DNA from 3 places in the Salinicoccus roseus genome. Region 3 is predicted to be linked to each of the others. Evidence: riboswitches for the same ligand, from Rfam matches in the RefSeq annotation. Region 3 holds a riboswitch; each other region holds the start of a gene.
What was found. Region 3 has a riboswitch for thiamine pyrophosphate ahead of EDC33_RS05365 (ABC transporter substrate-binding protein). Riboswitches for the same ligand answer to the same signal wherever they lie in the genome.

Region 1 (2,266 bases), 600 kb from region 3:
CAGAATGGCAGACTTCCCAGTATGAGCAGGAATGCCGGCAGGAAGATTGCAAACACCGCAAACAGTCCTCCCTGCCACCCACTGATTATGGTGCCGAGGTAGGCGGCGAAGGTGAACAGCGGACCGGGTACGGCCTGCGCTGGACCATAGCCTGCAAGGAATTCCTGTGCCGTCATCCAGCCTGTGGGCACGAACTCCCGTTCCAGAAGCGGCAGCACGACATGGCCGCCTCCGAAAACGAGCGCACCTGAACGATAGAAGCTGTCGAGCATTGCCATCCACTGATTCGAGGTCGCTTCACGAAGGACCGGAAGCAGAACGAGCAGTACAAAAAAGAGGGAGAGGCATACGTACCCCACACGCTTTGAAATAGGAAAGTGAACGGTATCACCGTCATCTGTCGAGTGATTGCGGTAAAGGATGAATCCGATTATCCCCGCAAGCAGAATGACGCCTACCTGCGTAAAGACGGTCTGCCATAATAAAGTGATGACGAGCGCACCCAGGGCGATGGTCCTGCGCTCGAGATCAGGCGTCAGTTTCTGTGCCATGCCGATGATCGCATGGGCCACGACGACCACTGCAACAACCTTCATTCCATCGATCCATCCTGCATCTTCGAAGCCATAAGTATTGAGCATAAGTGCAAACAGTATGAGTGCGATTACAGAGGGGAGGGTGAAGCCGAGGAAGGAGACCAGCCCCCCGATCAGTCCACCGCGGACGACACCGATTCCGATGCCGACCTGACTGCTTGCAGGCCCAGGGAGGAACTGGCAGAGGGCCACCAGGTCGGCATAGGCCGCCTCATCCATCCATTTCCTCCTCCGTACGTATTCTTCATGGAAATAGCCCAAATGCGCAATCGGCCCCCCGAAAGAGGTCAGGCCGAGTCTTGTGGAAACAACCAATATTTCCATCAGCGTTTTTATTCTGCTGCCTGTATCTTCCTGCAACCATGCACCATCCTGATCGTTTTTATGGTGTAACAACGCATTGCTTTGCGCAATGCCGCCATCAATAAGCTAGCGCGGATTACACCAGGGTTCAATAACATTTACAGAAATGACACTTATTCAGTTGGCAGTGATTTATTTGACAATTTATAAAGTATTCTCTACCATTGGAGTCAACTGAATAGAAACACCACTAGGGGTGCTTTTTTGCTGAGACGGCCACCCGGCCGATCCCTTGGACCTGATCTGGCTAATACCAGCGTAGGGAAGTGGTTTGGTACGGCATACACTGTCTACATACTGAACCCGTTTCCCACGCTGGAAACGGGTTTTTATACTATAAGAGGAGAGATCATATGCTGACTGAAGAATTGAGGAATGAAGCGGAACCCATCATCGAGGCGATCTATAATGACACTTTCATCCAGGGACTGATACATGAAAACATTGAGGCGGATGCAATCATCCATTATTTGAAGGCGGATTCACTCTACTTGAAGGAGTTCGCGAAACTTTATGCCATGCTGATTGCCAAAACGAATTCCAGGGAGACTGGAGAATACCTTCTGGGACAGATGGAATTCCTGCTTGAAGGGGAAAGCGAAGCGCATGCCGTATTGTCACAGTCAGTCGGTATGACATATGAAGAGATCACAGACGAAGGTGTATGGTATCCGTCTGCCGACCACTACATCAAACATATGTACTTCAATGCACTTACAAGGGAGAATATCGCGTTCACCTTAAGCGCGATGGTCCCATGTCCATATGTATACAGAAGGCTTGCAGAGAAGGTGATGGCACGTCATACATTTGAAGCCGATCATCCCTACCGTGGCTGGTTTGAATTTTATGCCAGGGATATGGATGACACGCTGGATGTGATGCAGACGATCATCGATAACGAAGCCGAAAAGATGTCGGAAGATGATCTGAGGCAGATCAAAAGGAATTTCATGGAAAGCACAGAACATGAAAGACGCTTCTTCAATATGGCAGCCACGAAGGAACGCTGGATGGAGGTGGGTATCCATGTCTAGAATCCCCATTGCCCTAACTGTCGCGGGAACCGATCCCACCGGCGGTGCGGGGGTGCTGGCCGACAGCAAGACCTTTCATTCGAGGGGAGTATACGGTATGGCGGCGGTGACCTCCCTGACCGCCCAGAACACCACCGGCGTACAGGATGTATTCAATGTGCCTGCAGACTTTCTGGAAAAACAGCTTGAAAGCATAATGAGTGACGAGGTGCCCCACGCGATGAAAAGTGGGATGGTCGCAACAGTGGATATGATGGTCGTGCTTGCGAA
Region 2 (2,266 bases), 170 kb from region 3:
CGCATTTCTATTTTATGGTATATTGGAAGTGTGAAAATGCTCCGGATTTACGCATCCTATTCGCAAAGGGGAATTGCCATGGACAGGATCAATCTGATTACGCTCGGTGTAAAAGATATGTCGACTGCAGTCGACTTTTACCGCAAGCTTGGATTTGAAGCATCACTGGTCGGCAGTGAAGAAGCGCTGGAAATCGTATTTTTCAGGATGAAGGGTTCAAAGCTCTCCCTCTATCCGCTGGAAAAACTGGCGGAGGAGACCGGACAGCCGGTACCTGATGGTGGATTCAATGGCGTGACGCTCGCCTATAATGCGAAGTCCGAATCGGAAGTGGACCAGGTTCTGAAGACTGCCGGCAGAATCGGAGGGATGGTCGTGAAGGAGGCGGCCCCGACGGACTGGGGCGGCTATAGCGGCTACTTCACAGATCCGGACGGCCACTACTGGGAAGTGGCATATGGCGCGGACTGGGAATTCGACGATAATGACATGCTGATCATCTGATACAGAAAGAGGGGAGCCCGGCCGGGCTCCCCTCTTCATATCGTCCTAGCTGTTCGACGGGCTGTTTGCTGAAATCGTGAATGTCATCGTCGTGTGGCTTACCGCTTCCTGTACTTTCGTAAAGGATGACTCCATGGCGCTGAAGATGTCCGGCACCGTCCCGTCGAGCCGCGTGGCGTAATGGGATGGGCTCACCGTGACGCCGGCCTCCTTCGACAAGTCGATCTGTTCGTAGATGACATCCATATAGTCGGTCGTATTCATCGGATAGAGGGCGAACTTGCATCCTGCCTTCTGCTGGACGTCTTTTGAAGGTGCATTCAACCGATCCGGGGATGCATCCATGTAGGCATCCCCGGAAGAATCACCCGGACAGCCGATGGAGAACGTTCCGCTCATCTCGACATGTTTCCCCGTCTTGGCCGCCTCAAGGTAGATTCCCTGGACGACATCGAATACATGCTCGATCCGTCCACGCACACACGTCGAGACGTCATCCGTCTCTTTCCACACCTTCGATGTGTCGACCCGATCCAGTGCGCCGAGGATCACTTCCGCGAAATCATCGCTCATCACACTCAAGTTGAACTGGCAGCCCGCAATCCGTTCTGTTCCGCATTCCTGTACCATAATCATGCCTCCAATGATTTTATTGAAAATGAAAAAGCTGCACTCCCGAGGGAATGCAGCAGATGTATGGAGTGGTGCGGACATACAAGGCTGCACTTCCCCACGCTGGTGTTATCCAGATCGGGTGGTAAGGGTCCGGTATCTCCGTCTCAGCCTAAGGCGCCCCCAGTGCATCGGTATGCAGTTTTTCATTACAGTTACCATGATAGTGGATTGGGGCCTGGCGTGTAAAGCGGTATGGGAATCAGCCCCGGGATGTATATTCTGAAGTGGAAGCGCTTGAAGAGGCAGTGCTTTGGAGCGGGCCCCGCGCAAAGTGGTAGAATATAGGGGTGAGAGTAGAAAGGAGGGAGGATATGGCATATATCTCCCTTGTATTTCTGGATGTCATACTGCCGATCCTGATTCTGCTCGGCGTCGGTGTCATCCTCCAGAAGAAGTTCGAATTCCGTCTGCGTCCGATTGCGAATCTCGTCACCTACTGTTTCCTGCCGGCCGCGGTATTCCTGAACATATATGAAGCGGACATCGACTTTGAACTGCTGGGACAGCTCGCATTGTATCTGGTACTGTTCATTACTGCAATGATGGTGGTCGGTGAACTGCTCGCCCGGGGGCTCGGCCTTCGCGGAGGGGAGCGGACCGCGCTCAAGAACAGTGTCTCTCTGATGAACTCCGGCAACTACGGGCTGCCCGTCAGCCATCTCGTATTCAGTGCCAACCCGGTGGGTGTATCTGTGCAGATCATCGTGCTCGTCGTCCAGAATCTGCTGACGTTCACATATGGCCTGTACAATCTGCGGTCCAATGCGAAATCCGTCGTGGAACTCTTCCGGGAACTGCTCCGGCTGCCGATCATCTATGCACTGGCGGCCGCGTTCATCCTGCAGGCAATTGACGTCGAACTGCCGAGTTTCATCAGCGTGCCTGTCGAGCAGCTCGCCGGTGGGTTCGCCGCGCTCGCGCTGCTCCTCCTCGGGATGCAGCTTGCACAGATCGAGATCCGTTCCTTCCACAGGGTGATCGCCTGGAGCGCACTCGGCCGGCTGGTCATCGGACCCGCAGTCGCCCTGGCCATCATATTCATGCTCGGCATCGAAGGCGTCATCGCCCAATCGCTCTTCATTGCGAG
Region 3 (2,266 bases):
AGTATGGCGAGCAGAAGCCCGACTCCTACGCCGAGGGCGAACCCTCCGAGTGCAATCTGTATTGTGGCGAGGCTGTGGCCCAACAGGCGCGGATAGATATCCATGCCTTCCTGTATGATCTGCATCGGGCTTGGCAGGACCCAGTCACGGATGTCAAAGAGCGAGACGGCCAGCTGCCAGATCACCAGTATGGCCAGTATCGCAAGGAGCGGTGGAATCACGCTCCATGATGAAATTCGTCGCATTCGCTATTCCTCCAATTTACTCTCCACCAGGCAGGTATTCGTTCGTGAACGCCTGGTCGACGTCGAGTTCGGATTCGATCAGGCCGCTTTCATACATCCAGTTCATATAGTTCTCCCAGACGTCCCGCTCCTGATGGCCCCAGTAGGGCGCATCCCCCTGATAGACGTCCGTCAGCCACTCCTGGCTCGCCATGACGAGTTCTTCGTCGAGGTCCGGCTCTGCATCGAGCAGGTGCTGTGCCGCCGTTTCCGGGTCGTCCATCGCAAGCTGATAGCCTTCGGCCGTCGCTTCTGTGAATGCCTCGACGGTTTCGGCGTCATTTTCGATCATCTCTTCGTTCGTGATCAGGACGGGCGTGTAGAAGTTGAGAGCGTCGGAATACTCGGTGAAGTCGATCGTGTTGAGCGGGAAGTCGCGCAGTTCCGCTTCGATGCCAGTCCAGCCGTAGTAGATCCATGCAAAGTCGACATCACGCTGTACGGCGGTGAAGAAGTCCGTGTCGCCGATGTTGATGATGTCGACATTCTCAATATCGGCATCATCCGCCTGCATGATGGAGGCGATGGTCTCCTCCTCGATCGGGGAGCCGTATCCCCCATAAGTGTGGCCCTCGAGGTCGGATGGCGTCTCAAGTCCATATTCCTCAGGTGAAGCCAAGACGGATGTATTATCCTGTATGATGGCCGCCAGCGAAACGATCGATACGTCCTGGAGGCGTGCCTGTGTGACGTTCTCCTGGGCACTGATGCCGAAGTCCCCGTTGCCCGTCGCAACGGTCTGTTCCGCACCCGCTTCACCCGGCAGGATGATCTCGACATCGAGCCCTGCTTCCTCGTAGTAGCCCTCCGCCTGCGCGGCGTAGATGCCTGTATGGTTCGTATTCGGCGTCCAGTCGAGTACGAAGGTGACTTCCGTCAGCCCATCGTCCTCCGTTTGGCCGCCGTCCCCGTTCCCGCCGCATGCTGCGAGCAGCAGTACCGGTATAAAGATGGACAATAATTTCTTCATGATAAAATCTCCTCTCAAGATCGGGTGCCTCCCATACCGCAAAAACGGTATAAAAAAACACCTTCCTTATCTGGAGGCGTCAAAGAGCTGCAGCAGGATATACGGATGCCGTATAATCTGCACATTCCCTACGCTGGTATTATCCAGATCAGGTCCAAGGGTCAGGTATTCACCTTCTCAGCCATGACGGCTCCCCTATGCTGTTTCTATTCATTTTGCACATCCATTATATCATGGACGCTTTTCATGTCCAAACGGTTATTTAAAAACACCCGGACAGCGGGATGCCATCCGGGTGTCGATCACTGTCTACAGTGCCTTCTCCATATATACATGCGGAATGCCCGCATCTTCGAATTCATCGGAACTGACGGTGTAGCCGAGCTTCCTGTAGAAGTCGATCGCGTGCACCTGAGCCCCGAGCTTGGCGCGGGTGTAGCCATGCTCCAGGGCATGGTCATGGACGAACTCCATCAGCTTGAAACCGAGCTTCCTGCCGCGTTCCTCGGGCAGGACGGCCATGCGTTCGACCTTGATCATGCCCTCTGAGGCCGGACGGTATCTGACCGTGCCGATCGGCTCGTCATCGATGAGCAGGATGTGCGTCGCCGTGTCTTCATATTCATCGACTTCGCGGTCCATCGGGACGTTCTGCTCCTCGACGAAGACGCGTTTTCTGATTTCAAGGCACTGGTTGTACATGATGTTGTTGTCAGCCACTTTGATTTCCATGGAATCCTCCTTACATTGCATTCTTGCGCCGGATGGCGGTGAACTGCCAGAATATCTTCAACTGCTCGAGGTTCCAGTACTCGAGGCCGAGTGAGAGGGCAGGCTTCGTGTTGAACTTGATGCCGCTCGCTTCAGCCGCTGCGAGCGCCAAATACTGGATGTGGGGCCTGAGCTGCTTGAACGGCTCGGACAGCCGGCCGTCCTCCTTGACCCAGTCCATCGGGAAGATGAGCTCGAATATGTTGATCCGCTTGTAGATGTCCGGCAGCGCGATGATGTA

Region 1: another riboswitch for thiamine pyrophosphate. It lies ahead of tenA (thiaminase II); the one in region 3 lies ahead of EDC33_RS05365 (ABC transporter substrate-binding protein).
Region 2: another riboswitch for thiamine pyrophosphate. It lies ahead of EDC33_RS04575 (YkoF family thiamine/hydroxymethylpyrimidine-binding protein); the one in region 3 lies ahead of EDC33_RS05365 (ABC transporter substrate-binding protein).

The regions. Positions count from the first base shown of each region.
Region 1 is NZ_RKQJ01000001.1:457,126-459,391, reverse strand. It holds gene chrA (chromate efflux transporter) at 1-920, opposite strand, end outside; TPP riboswitch at 1,142-1,241, shown strand; gene tenA (thiaminase II) at 1,313-1,996, shown strand; gene thiD (bifunctional hydroxymethylpyrimidine kinase/phosphomethylpyrimidine kinase) at 1,989-2,266, shown strand, end outside.
Region 2 is NZ_RKQJ01000001.1:882,465-884,730, reverse strand. It holds gene EDC33_RS04580 (VOC family protein) at 79-504, shown strand; gene EDC33_RS04575 (YkoF family thiamine/hydroxymethylpyrimidine-binding protein) at 550-1,134, opposite strand; TPP riboswitch at 1,215-1,311, opposite strand; gene EDC33_RS04570 (AEC family transporter) at 1,491-2,266, shown strand, end outside.
Region 3 is NZ_RKQJ01000001.1:1,053,919-1,056,184, reverse strand. It holds gene EDC33_RS05370 (ABC transporter permease) at 1-245, opposite strand, end outside; gene EDC33_RS05365 (ABC transporter substrate-binding protein) at 262-1,254, opposite strand; TPP riboswitch at 1,363-1,461, opposite strand; gene EDC33_RS05360 (GNAT family N-acetyltransferase) at 1,564-1,986, opposite strand; gene EDC33_RS05355 (DUF2538 family protein) at 1,997-2,266, opposite strand, start outside.